One region of the Streptomyces sp. NPDC018947 genome, then DNA from elsewhere that is predicted to be linked to it. Evidence: riboswitches for the same ligand, from Rfam matches in the RefSeq annotation. Region 1 holds a riboswitch; each other region holds the start of a gene.
What was found. A riboswitch is a leader RNA that binds a small molecule or an ion and turns the genes downstream of it on or off. The one in region 1 is predicted to bind thiamine pyrophosphate.
Positions count from the first base shown of each region.

Region 2: another riboswitch for thiamine pyrophosphate. It lies ahead of thiO (glycine oxidase ThiO); the one in region 1 lies ahead of ACH499_RS20145 (thiamine ABC transporter substrate binding subunit).
Region 3: another riboswitch for thiamine pyrophosphate. It lies ahead of thiC (phosphomethylpyrimidine synthase ThiC); the one in region 1 lies ahead of ACH499_RS20145 (thiamine ABC transporter substrate binding subunit).

Region 1 covers NZ_JBIRZD010000010.1:105,099-109,369, reverse strand. Annotated here, with positions in the region: gene arsB (ACR3 family arsenite efflux transporter) at 1-36, opposite strand, end outside; gene ACH499_RS20160 (ArsR/SmtB family transcription factor) at 33-437, opposite strand; gene ACH499_RS20155 (ArsI/CadI family heavy metal resistance metalloenzyme) at 517-990, shown strand; gene rlmN (23S rRNA (adenine(2503)-C(2))-methyltransferase RlmN) at 1,090-2,196, shown strand; TPP riboswitch at 2,233-2,338, shown strand; gene ACH499_RS20145 (thiamine ABC transporter substrate binding subunit) at 2,418-3,503, shown strand; gene ACH499_RS20140 (ABC transporter permease) at 3,563-4,271, shown strand, end outside.
Region 2 covers NZ_JBIRZD010000001.1:355,841-360,111, reverse strand. Annotated here, with positions in the region: gene ACH499_RS01630 (thiazole synthase) at 1-411, opposite strand, end outside; gene thiS (sulfur carrier protein ThiS) at 415-615, opposite strand; gene thiO (glycine oxidase ThiO) at 612-1,820, opposite strand; TPP riboswitch at 1,818-1,929, opposite strand; gene ACH499_RS01615 (hypothetical protein) at 1,981-2,331, shown strand; gene ACH499_RS01610 (NAD(P)/FAD-dependent oxidoreductase) at 2,364-3,605, shown strand; gene ACH499_RS01605 (Rv2175c family DNA-binding protein) at 3,673-4,038, shown strand.
Region 3 covers NZ_JBIRZD010000013.1:100,825-105,095, forward strand. Annotated here, with positions in the region: gene ACH499_RS24105 (SsgA family sporulation/cell division regulator) at 1-271, shown strand, start outside; gene ACH499_RS24110 (YibE/F family protein) at 388-1,929, opposite strand; TPP riboswitch at 2,001-2,190, shown strand; gene thiC (phosphomethylpyrimidine synthase ThiC) at 2,183-3,994, shown strand; gene ACH499_RS24120 (nuclear transport factor 2 family protein) at 4,038-4,271, opposite strand, start outside.

The DNA.
Region 1 (4,271 bases):
CCCCGCCACGTTCTGGTCGGGTGCGGCAGAGCTCACGAAGCGGCCCCGGCCGGCGCGGTGCGGTCGGGCAGTGGATCGCCCATGGGGCGGGTCAGGATGCTCGCGAGCCGGTCGGTCATCTCGGGGACCAGCCAGTAGTAGACCCAGGTGCCGCGCCGTTCGCAGTCGATGAGACCGGCCTGCCGCAGCAGCTTCAGGTGGTGGGAGATCGTCGGCTGGGACAGGTCGAAGGCCGGGGTCAGGTCGCAGACGCACACCTCGCCGCCCGCCCGTGAGGCGATCATCGACAGCAGGCGCAGCCGCACCGGGTCACCCAGCGCCTTGAACACCTTCGCCAGCTCCACGGCCTGGTCCTCGTCCAGGGGAGCGGTCAACAGTCCGGGGCAGCAGGCCCCGGAGCCGTCGGGCCGGCCGAGTACCACGTCTTGATTCGACATGGCTCTATGTTGACAGCCTTCGATTCAGCGCGCAATCTTGTATTGACAGATATCGAAACAGTCGGATGGGAGCCCTGCCATGTCCCGCGCTCAGCTCGCCCTGCGTGTCAGTGACCTGGAAGCGTCGATCACCTTCTACGCGAAGCTGTTCGGCACCGAACCGGCCAAGCGGCGCGAGGGCTACGCCAACTTCGCCCTCACCGAGCCCCCGCTCAAGCTCGTCCTCATCGAGGGCGCCCCCGGCGAGGAAACCCGACTGGACCACCTCGGCGTCGAGGTCGAGTCCACCGACCAGGTCACCGCGGCCACCGCCCGGCTCAAGGACGCCGGCCTGGCCACCTTCGAGGAGAACGACACGTCGTGCTGCTACGCCCTCCAGGACAAGGTGTGGGTGCACGGCCCCGGCAAGGAGCCCTGGGAGGTCTACGTCGTGAAGGCCGACGCCGACACCCTCGGCAAGAGCGCCGACCTCCATGCCACCGGCGACGGCTGCTGCACCGGCCGGGCCGCCGAGGAGTCTCCGAGCGCCGCGGGATGTGCCTGCGGCCGGTAGCGCACGCTCGGGCCGTCTCCGGGCGGCCCGGCGGTGACCGGTGGCGCCGCTGACGACACCCGCGGGCCACCCGAGTCGATCTGCGACACTGGTACAGCCATGCCTAAGCCCGGAGAACTCACATTCGTCGCCCCGCGCGGAGCCAAGAAGCCGCCGCGGCATCTCGCCGATCTCACGCCCGCCGAGCGCAAGGAGGCCGTCGCCGCGATCGGTGAGAAGCCGTTCCGCGCGAAGCAGCTCTCGCAGCACTACTTCGCGCGGTACGCGCACGACCCCGAGCAGTGGACCGACATCCCCGCCGGTTCGCGCGAGGGGCTGCGGGACGCGCTGCTGCCCGATCTGATGACGGTCGTCCGGCATCTGTCGACCGACCAGGGCACCACCTGCAAGACGCTGTGGAAGCTGTTCGACGGCACGCTCGTCGAGTCCGTGCTCATGCGCTACCCGGACCGGGTGACCATGTGCATCAGCTCCCAGGCGGGCTGCGGCATGAACTGCCCGTTCTGCGCCACCGGCCAGGCGGGGCTCGACCGCAACCTGTCCACCGCCGAGATCGTGCACCAGATCGTCGACGGGATGCGGGCGCTCAGGGACGGCGAGGTGCCCGGCGGCCCGGCGCGGCTGAGCAACATCGTCTTCATGGGCATGGGCGAGCCCCTCGCCAACTACAACCGGGTCGTCGGAGCCATCCGGCGCCTCACCGACCCCGAGCCCGACGGGCTGGGGCTGTCCCAGCGCGGCATCACCGTCTCCACGGTCGGCCTGGTCCCGGCGATCCACCGCTTCGCCGACGAGGGCTTCAAGTGCCGCCTCGCCATCTCGCTGCACGCCCCGGACGACGAACTGCGCGACACCCTCGTCCCCGTCAACACGCGGTGGAAGGTGCGCGAGGTCCTCGACGCCGGGTTCGAGTACGCGGCGAAGTCCGGCCGACGGCTGTCCATCGAGTACGCGCTGATCCGGGACATCAACGACCAGGCGTGGCGCGGTGACCGGCTCGGCCGGCTGCTCAAGGGCAAGCCGGTGCACGTCAACCTCATCCCGCTCAACCCGACGCCGGGCTCCAAGTGGACCGCCTCGCGGCCCGAGGACGAGAAGGCGTTCGTCGCGGCGATCGAGGCACACGGTGTGCCGGTGACCATCCGGGACACCCGGGGGCAGGAGATCGACGGGGCGTGTGGTCAGCTCGCCGCAAGCGAGAGGTAGTCTGACCGGCGTACATCTTCATATTCAGACATCTTCATATTCCGACAGGGGAGCGCCACAGCGCTGAGAGTGCGGCACCGGCCGCAGACCCTCCGAACCTGGCCCAGGTCATTCTGGGTAGGGAGATCGGTCATCACTCGAGCTGTTGCGCCCTGCCCGGGATCCTCGCCAGGGGTCCCGGGCAGGGCCGCGTCTTCTCCTGGTCACCCAGGAGGAATTTCGTGAGCATCACCAAGAAGGCCAGTGCCCTGGTCGTCGGGCTGGGTCTCGTCGGCGGCCTGGCCGCCTGCGGATCGTCCGACGGCGGCGACGAGGGGGCCGGCGGTTCCAAGACCGTCACCCTCGTCAGCCACGACTCGTGGGCCGCGTCCAAGAACGTCATCGCGGACTTCGAGAAGAGCTCCGGCTACAAGGTCAAGGTCCTCGAGGACGGCGACGCCGGACAGGCCGTCAACAAGGCCATCCTCACCAAGGACAACCCGCAGGGCGACGTCTTCTTCGGCGTCGACAACACCCTGCTGTCCCGCGCGCTCGACAACGGCCTGTTCCAGTCGTACGAGCCCAAGGGCTCCGACATGATCCTGCCCGAGTACCGGGCCGACCAGGACAAGCACCGCGTCACGCCCATCGACACCGGCGACATCTGCGTCAACTACGACAAGGCGTACTTCGACAAGCACGAGCTGACCCCGCCGGACTCCTTCGACGACCTGGTCAAGCCCGAGTACAAGAACCTCCTCGTCACCGAGAACGCCGGCAGCTCCTCGCCCGGCCTCGGCTTCCTGCTCGGCACCGCAGCCCACTACGGCGACGCCGGCTGGGAGGGTTACTGGAAGAAGCTGAAGGCCAACGGCGTCCGCGTCGTCGACAGTTGGGAGCAGGCCTACAACGAGGAGTTCTCCGGCTCGTCCGGCGGCAAGAAGGCCGGCGGCGACCGCCCGCTGGTCGTCTCCTACGCCTCCTCGCCGCCCGCCGAGGTGATCTACGCCGACCCCAAGCCGGACACCGCGCCGACCGGCGTCGCCACCGGCACCTGCTTCCGCCAGGTCGAGTACGCGGGCCTGCTGAGCAACGCGAAGAACCCCGAGGGCGGCAAGGCACTGCTGGACTTCCTGGTCAGCAAGGAGTTCCAGGACGACATGCCGCTGAACATGTTCGTCTACCCGGTGCGCGAGGGGGCACAGGTCCCGCCGGAGTTCCGGAAGTTCGGTCCGCAGGCCGAGCACCCGCAGACCCTGGCCCCGGAGAAGATCGCCGACAACCGTGACCAGTGGGTCAAGTCGTGGACCTCGCTCCTCCTGAAGTGACCAAGACCGCCGGGCCCGTTCCCCTGCGGCGGCGGGGGAACGCGGCGCGGCTGGCCCTGATGGCCGGCCCCGTCGCGTTCTTCGCGGTCTTCTTCGCCTACCCCGTCGCCGCGATCGTCGCGCGCGGACTGGAGGCCGACGGCACCTGGCGCCTCGGGCGCGTCGTGGACGTCCTCGCCCAGCCCGACATCCGGCACGTGCTGTGGTTCACCACCTGGCAGGCCCTCGCCTCGACCGCGCTCACCCTGCTGATCGCGCTGCCCGGAGCCTATGTCTTCGCCCGCCTCGAATTCCCCGGCAAGCAACTGCTGCGGGCCGTGGTGACCGTCCCCTTCGTGCTGCCGACGGTCGTCGTGGGCACGGCGTTCCTGGCCCTGCTCGGCCGCGGCGGGCTGCTCGACGAGCTGTGGGGCGTACGGCTGGACACGACCGTGTGGGCGATCCTGCTCGCGCACGTCTTCTTCAACTACGCCGTCGTCGTGCGCACCGTCGGCGGGCTGTGGGCCCAGCTCGACCCGCGCCAGGAGGAGGCGGCGCGGATGCTCGGCGCGTCCCCCCTGACAGCCTGGCGGCGGGTTACCCTCCCGGCGCTCGCGCCCGCCGTGGCCGCCGCCGCGCTGATGGTCTTCCTGTTCACCTTCACCTCCTTCGGCGTCGTCCAGATCCTCGGCGGCCCCACCTTCTCCACGCTGGAGGTGGAGATCTACCGGCAGACCTCGCAGGTCTTCGACCTGTCCACGGCCGCCGTGCTGACGCTGATCCAGTTCG
Region 2 (4,271 bases), on a different contig from region 1:
CGGGTCGTCGTTCGTGTACGGCAGCACCGTGAACCCGTCGTCCACCAGCGTCTCCGCGGCGTCCAGCAGCTCCACCGGGTCCGGCAGCAGCGTGCGCTCGTCGGCGACGACCTCCAGCTTGACCAGGTCCGTGCCGAGGGCCTCGCGAGCCAGGCGGGCGGTGAGGACGGCCTCCCCGGCGGTGAAGCAGCCCGCCGTGTTCGGCAGCACCCGGATGCCGAGCCGCTCCAGCACCGACAGGACGGACCCGTGCACGGAGGCGTTCACGCGCCGCATGGCGACGGTCGTCAGCTCCGTCCCGGACGCGACCAGCGCCCGCTCCAGCACGTCCAGGCTCGGCGCCCCGCCGGTGCCCATGATCAGGCGGGACGAGTACGTCGTACCGCCGAGGACGAAGGGATCGTCGGCCATGGTTCAGCCTCCTTGGACGGCGGTGAGGACTTCGACGCGGTCCCCGTCGGACAGGGCGGTTGCGGCCCACTGCGCGCGCGGGACGACGGTCTCGTTCAGGGCGGCGGCCACTCCGGACGGGGCGGCGGACAGCGTGCCCACCAGGGTGTCCAGGGCGGTGCCGGGAGCCACCTCGCGCGGCTCCCCGTTGACGGAGATCTTCATGCGGTCCGCTCCGTGGATGCGGGTACGGCGCCGAAGCGCCGGGGGGTGAAGGGACGCGCCTGCTCCGGGAGCTCCCCGGTGGTCAGGACGTCCGCCATGACGTCGCCGGTGACCGGGGTCAGCAGCACGCCGTTGCGGTGGTGCCCGGTGGCCAGCAGAAGCCCTTCCAGCCCGGTCGGGCCGAGCAGCGGGGCGTTGTCGGGGGAGCCGGGGCGCAGGCCCGCGCGGGTCTCCGCCAGGGGCAGCTCGGTGATGCCGGGGACCAGCTCGTGGGCGTCGCGCAGCAGCTCGTAGACGCCGCCCGCGGTCACCGTGGTGTCCCAGCCCAGCTCCTCGCTGGTGGCGCCGACGACCAGCTCGCCGTTCTCGCGGGGCACCAGGTAGAGCGGGTTGCCGCGCACCACGGCCCGCACCGTCCGGCTCAGCAGCGGCCCGTGCGCCGCCGGCATGGTCAGCCGCAGCACCTGCCCCTTCACCGGCCGCACCGGCGGCAGCACCTCGTCCGGCACGCCCGCGAGCCGTCCGCTCAGGCTGCCCCCGGCCAGCACCGTCTGCCCGGCCTCCAGCGCGGTGCCGTCGGCCGTGACGACGCCCCTCGCCCGGTCCCCGGAGACGGTGAGCCGCTCGGCCCACACCCGGTGGAAGACCACGCCCGCGCCTTCGCAGGCGGCCACCAGCGCGCGGGCCAGACGGCGGGGATCGATCTGGTGGTCGCCCTCCACCCGCAGGCCCCCGCGCACGCCCGGCGCGAGCATCGGCTCCAGGCGCCTGCACTCGCGCCCCGGCAGCCACTCGGACGCCAGCCCGCAGCGCTGCTGGAACGCGTGCAGTTCACGCAGGTGGGCGCGGTCGTCGGCGTCCAGCGCCACGGCGAGAGTGCCGCACCGGCGGTAGCCGAGGTCGTGGCCCGTGGCGTCGGACAGTTCGGCCGCGAACCGCGGATAGCGTTCCGCCGAGGCGAGGTTCAGGGAGAGCAACGTCTGCTCGCCGTAGTGCAGTTCCGTGACGGCGGCGAGCATTCCGGCCGCCACCCGGGCGGCGCCCCCGCCCGGCTCGGGATCCACCAGCGCCGTGGTGAGCCCGCGCTGCGCGGCCCGCCACGCCGTGACCAGGCCGATGATCCCGCCGCCGACGACGAGGACGTCCGGCGTACGCCGCGGGCCGCCCGGTGACGGGCGTGCGGATGCGATCGGTGTGGACGACATGGGCGTCCAGCCCCTCCCTTCGCCGGCATGACCCGGATCAGGTTCGTACGGTCGGAGGCCGCCAGCCTCCCTCTCAGCCCGGTGCGTCCGGGCTCCCGCGAGTGCTTTACGTTGGCCACCCTAGCCCGCAGCGCACCGAACTCGTAAGGGAGCCTCCACCGTGGCCCGTTCACTCGACGGTCTCGTCCTCGCCCCGGTCACCGACCAGGCACCCGGCCAGGTGGGCACGCGCACCCGGTTCACCTACCACGAGCAGGACGGCGCGATCTGGGCCGAGTACGAGGGCGGCGACGTCGTACGCGGCCGGCTCGTGGGCACCCGCACGGGCGACCGGCTCGACTTCCGGTACGTGCAGCTCCGCACCGACGGCGGCACGTCGTCGGGACACTGCGTCTCGGCGGTCGTCGACCTGCCCGACGGGCGGGTGCGCCTGGAGGAGACCTGGGAGTGGGAGTCGCGGCCGGGCAGCGGCACCAGCGTTGTGGAGCAGATCACCGGGCCCGAGGACTGACCGGCGATTTGCCGGGTGTCTAAGGTGATCGGGTGAGCGAGCAGACGCAGCAGCGGGAAGCGGACGCGGGGCGCCGCGTGGTCGTCGTCGGCGCGGGCATGGCGGGCGTGCAGACCGCCGTCGCCCTGCGCGAGCGGGGCTTCACCGGCACCGTGACGCTGATCGGCGCGGAACCCCACCAGCCGTACGACCGCCCGCCGCTGTCCAAGGCCGTCCTGCTCGGCACGGCCGAGGGCTCCGCCTTCGACGTGGACTTCGAGGCGCTCGGCGTCGAGGTGCGCCTCGGCTGCGAGGCCCTGGGCGTCCGCCCCGACGCGCACGTCCTCGTGACCTCCGCCGGTCCGGTGCCCTACGACGTCCTCGTCATCGCCACCGGCGCCGAACCGCTGCGGCTGCCCGGCGCCGAGGGCGTCCCCGGCGTGCACCTGCTGCGCACCCTGGATGACGCCGAGCGGCTGCGCCCCGTGCTGGCCCGGCAGCACGACATCGTGGTCGTCGGCGCGGGCTGGATCGGCGCCGAGTTCGCCACCGCCGCACGTGAGGCGGGCTGCGCGGTGACCGTCGTGGAGGCCGCCGGCCGGCCCCTCGCCGGCGCGCTGCCCGCCGAGGTCGCCGCGCCCATGACCGCCTGGTACGCCGACGCGGGCGCACGACTGCGCACCCACGCGCGCGTGGAGCGCGTCGAGCCCGGCCACGTCGTCCTGGACGACGGTACGCGGCTGCCGGCCGGCGCCGTCGTCGTCGGCATCGGCGCGCGGCCCGCCACCGCGTGGCTCGCCGGTTCCGGGATCGAGCTGGGCCCGTACGGCGAGATCCTGGCCGACGACCGTCTGCGCACGTCCGCTCCGGACGTGTACGCGGTCGGCGACTGCGCCTCCTTCCCCTCCGCCCGCTACGGCGAGCGGCTGCTCGTGCACCACTGGGACAACGCCCTGCAGGGCCCGGGCACGGTCGCCGCGAACATCGTCGGCGCCGGCACCGGCGAGACCGCCGACGCCTACGACCCGGTGCCGTACTTCTGGTCCGAGCAGTTCGGCCGGTTCGTCCAGTACGCCGGGCACCACGGGGCCGCCGACACCCTCGTGTGGCGCGGCGACCCCTCCGGACCGGCCTGGACGGTGTGCTGGCTGCGCGACGGGCGCCTGACCGCCCTGCTGGCGGTGGGCCGACCGCGTGACCTGGCGCAGGGCAGGCGGCTGATCGAGGCGGGCACGGCGATGGATCCGGCGCTGCTCGCCGACCCCGCGAGGCCGCTGAAGGCGGCGACCGTGTAGTCCCGGGCCCGGCGGGTCCGGTCGGGTCCGGTTTCCGACTGTCAGTGCCAGATGGCAGGCTGGAGACGTGACCGAGATTGACGCAAAGATCGATGCTCTCGTACCGGCCTGGCTCACCGTCCCCGACATCGCCGAGATGCTCGGCGTCGAGGTGACCCGCGTACGGCAGCTCATCAAGGAGGGCCAGCTCATCGCCGTGCGCCGCGGGGAGAACCGCGCGCTGCACGTCCCGGCGGCCTTCATCGACGGGGACAAGGTCGTCAAGGGCCTGACCGGGACCCTGACCCTGCTGCGGGACGACGGCTTCACGGTCGAGGAGATGCTCGAATGGCTCTTCACGCCCGACCCGAGCCTGCCCGGCACGCCCGCGCAGGCGCTGAGTGAGAATCGCGGTACGGAGGTGAAGCGCCGCGCCCAGGCGCTCGCCGTCTGACCCGACACCGCCCCGCGCGGGTGCCGGGCACGTCCCGGCCCCCGCGCCACGGGCCGCCGTACGCTAGCCCGCGGTGCGGCCGTAGCCGTCCGCGGCTGCCTGCCGAGCCGCCGACGCACGCGGCTGCCCGCCACCGTTGCCGCCGTACGGGGGCCGGCACTGCGGCCGTGGCCTTCGGCCTGTCCGCCACGGCCTGAACCGTCCGTGGCCGCATCTGCCGGAGCCCACGCCCG
Region 3 (4,271 bases), on a different contig from region 1:
GCTGCTGGTCGACGGGGTGGCCATGCCGTGCGGTGACGGTGATGTGCGCATCGCGCCCGTCGATCCCGAGCCGCTGGCCGAGGTGCTGATCCGTCTCCAGGTCGGCAGCGACCAGGCGCTGTTCCGCTCCTCCGCGGCGCCACTGGTGGCGTTCCTGGACCGCACCGACAAGCTGGTGCCGCTGGGACAGGAGGGTGCCCTCGCCGACTTCGACGCGCACCTCGACGAGGCGCTGGACCGCATCCTGGCCGAGGAACAGAGCGCGGGCTGAACGTTACGGCGCCCCTGGACGGTGGCGTGATGTTTCGGCGGTCTGCCCGCCGTGCAGGAACGCTTCTTCAGGTGGCCGGGCACCCCGCGGCGACGCCAGGGCCCCGGCCGGGGCGGTCAGCGCTTGCGCCGACGTCCCCGGCCACCGCGCGCGGCAGCGGGCCCGGACACCGCCGTCGTCCCGGCATCCTGCGCCGGGCGCCGTTCGGACGGGCGGCGGTCGGCCGAGACGACCAGGGCCGCGAGGGCGGTGGTGACCGGGACGGACGCCACCAGTCCGATCGAGCCCACCAGCGTGCGCACGATCTCCTCGGCGACCAGCTCGCTGTTGGCGACCGCGCCCACGCTGCTCTGCGCGATCGAGAACAGCAGCAGCAGCGGCAGCGCGGCGCCCGCGTAGGCGAGGACGAGCGTGTTGACGACCGAGGCGATGTGATCGCGGCCGATGCGGATGCCCGCGCGGTACAGACCGCGCCAGCCCATCGTCGGATTGGCTTCGTGCAGTTCCCAGACCGCCGACGTCTGGGTGACCGTGACGTCGTCGAGGACACCGAGCGAGCCGATGATGACCCCGGCGAGCAGCAGACCGCTCATGTCGATCGACGGGTACAGGCCGTGGATCAGGCCCGTGTTGTCGTCGGTGTTGCCGGTGAGCGCGGCCCAGCCGATGAACAGTGAACCGAGGACACCGATCAGCAAGAGCGAGACCAGGGTGCCGAGCACCGCCACGGACGTTCTCGCGGACAGGCCGTGGCACATGTACAACGCGATCAGCATGATGGCGCTGGCCCCGATCACCGCCACCAGCAGGGGGTTCGATCCCTGGAGGATGGCGGGCAGGATGAAGAAGTTCAGCAGCAGGAAGCTGATGGCCAGCGAGACCAGCGCCATGAGCCCCCGCAGCCGCCCGACGGCCACGACGGCCAGCGCGAAGATGCCGGCGAGCAGGGCCATCGGGAACCGGCGGTTGATGTCGGTCACCGAGTACTGCAGATCCTTCGGCGCGGAGGGCTCGTAGGCGACCACCACCTGCTGGCCCTCGTGCAACTGCCGCGTCTGGTCAGGCTGCACGATCTCCTGGAACGTACGGCCCTTGTCCTCGCCGGTGTCGACGCGGATCGTCGCCCGCTTGCAGTCGCCGTTCGCCTGCTGGACCGCCGAGGAACCCTCAGCGGTGGAGGTGTCCCCGGTCGGGACGCCGCCCGACGCGTTGACGGACTTGCAGCTCAGCCTCTCCACCTCGGTGACCGTGGCCTGCTGCGTCTGCCGGTCGAAGCCGACGCCGGTGCGCTCGTGCGGCGGGGCACCGCCCGGCCAGAGCACGGCGAGGCCGACCACCACCACGGCGGCGAACGGGATGAGGACCGCCGCGATGACCTTCCGCAGATGGCGGGAGACGGGCGCCGCGGGCCCGTGGCTGTGACTGTGCCCGTGCGAGTGCCCGTGCCCGCCCCCCTGCCCGTCACCGGCGCCGTGCGGCTCGGGGCCGCCCGGACCGTGGCCGCCGGGAGCGGGGTACGCGTGAACCGTCTCCTGTCTCGCACCCGCACCGTACGCGTCGTCGGCGGAGTGGCCGTGCGTACGACCGTCACCCGGCGCGGCGCCGGGGCCGCGCCGGGGTTCGTGCGGCGGGTAGGGAGGGTGCTGGGTCGTGGTCACCGACCGATCATCGCAAGAACGAGGGGGGCCCTCTGTTCACCGCGCCCGAATTGACGCTAGCGTGGGGGCACCTTTGTACACGCGGGAGCTCGGAGCACCGGGCTGAGAGGGCGCTGACCTCCGTCCCTGCGATGTTTCACGGGAAACGTCACCGAAGCCGAGTGATGTTCCCCACGAAGCGTCGGGAGACGGAAACGGCTGCGCCGACCGCCGAACCTGTTACCGGGTAATGCCGGCGTAGGGAGTAGGTCTCATGACCATCAAGGACGCACGCACGCCTGCCTCCACGCAGAACTCCGCCGAGGAGACGTCAGCGGAGGCCGGGAAGTCCATCGGCTGGCACAAGGCGTACGTCGAGGGCTCGCGCCCCGACCTGCGGGTGCCGGTCCGTCAGGTGCACCTCACCAATGGGAAGTCGGTCACCCTCTACGACACATCGGGGCCGTACACCGACCCCCTCGTCGACACCGACGTCCGCAGGGGACTGCCGCCGCTGCGGGAGAACTGGGTGATCGCCCGCGGCGACACGGAGGAGTACGCCGGTCGTCCCGTCCGCCCCGAGGACGACGGCATCAAGCACACCTCGCCACGCGGCGGACTGCGCAATCTCGACGCGGTGTTCCCCGGTCGTCCGCGCCAGCCGCGCCGGGGCCGGGACGGCGCGGCGGTGACGCAGCTCGCGTACGCGCGCCGGGGCCAGATCACGCCCGAGATGGAGTACGTGGCCCTCCGGGAGAACGTCTCGCCGGAGGTGGTCCGCGAGGAGATCGCCGCCGGACGGGCCGTGCTGCCGGCCAATGTCAACCACCCGGAGATCGAGCCGATGATCATCGGCAAGCGGTTCCTGGTGAAGGTGAACGCCAACATCGGCAACTCCGCGGTGACGTCCTCCATCGAGGAGGAGGTCGAGAAGATGACCTGGGCGACCCGCTGGGGCGCCGACACGGTCATGGACCTCTCCACCGGCCGCAACATCCACACCACCCGCGAATGGGTGCTGCGCAACTCGCCCGTCCCCATCGGCACCGTGCCGCTCTACCAGGCACTGGAGAAGGTCGACGGCAGGGCGGAGGAGCTGACCTGGGAGATCTACAAGGACACGGTCATCGAGCAGGCCGAGCAGGGCGTGGACTACATGACCGTCCACGCGGGCGTGCGCCTGTCCTACGTACCGCTCACCGCGAACCGGAAGACCGGCATCGTCTCGCGCGGCGGCTCGATCATGGCGGCCTGGTGCCTGGCGCACCACAAGGAGTCGTTCCTGTACGAGAACTTCGAGGAGCTCTGCGAGATCCTCGCGGCCTACGACGTCACGTACTCCCTCGGGGACGGTCTGCGGCCCGGGTCGATCGCTGACGCCAACGACGAGGCGCAGTTCGCGGAGCTGCGTACGCTCGGGGAACTCAACCGGATCGCCAGGCGTTTCGATGTACAGACCATGATCGAGGGCCCGGGCCACGTCCCGATGCACAAGATCAAGGAGAACATCGACCTTCAGCAGGAGATCTGCGATGAAGCTCCGTTCTATACGCTCGGCCCGCTGACGACGGACGTCGCGCCGGCGTACGACCACATCACCTCCGGCATCGGTGCCGCGATGATCGCCTGGTGGGGCACGGCCATGCTCTGCTACGTCACGCCCAAGGAGCACCTGGGCCTGCCCAACCGTGACGACGTCAAGACCGGCGTCATCACCTACAAGATCGCCGCCCATGCCGCCGACCTCGCCAAGGGGCATCCGGGTGCGCAGGAGTGGGACGACGCGCTGTCGGACGCCCGGTTCGAGTTCCGGTGGGAGGACCAGTTCAATCTGGCCCTCGACCCGGACACGGCACGGGAGTTCCACGACGAGACACTGCCGGCCGAGCCCGCCAAGACGGCTCACTTCTGCTCGATGTGCGGGCCGAAGTTCTGCTCGATGAAGATCAGCCAGAGCATCAACGAGCGGTTCGGCGGCACGGTCTCCGAGGGGGCGTCGGCGGACGAGATCGCCGAGGGCATGCTCCAGAAGTCGAAGGAGTTCGCCGCCGGCGGGAACCGGGTGTATCTCCCGCTGGCCGACTGAGCCCGCACAGGGGGCGGTCCCGCACCGCCGGGACCGCCCGGCGTCAGCCGGTCACCGGGGTGGTCGCGGGCGGGCCCGCCACACCGAACGGGTTGTCGATCGCGTAGCGCCAGAAGCCGTCCGGCCCGCGACGGGCCACGTCCGTCGCGGTGCCCTCGATACGCACGTGGTCCCCGTGCGCGGCGACGCCGTCGATGACGAAGTCCACGATCAGCAGGGCCAGATCACCCACCGCGTAGGTGTGCCGGGGCGAGATTCGGATCGGCACGCGCAGCGC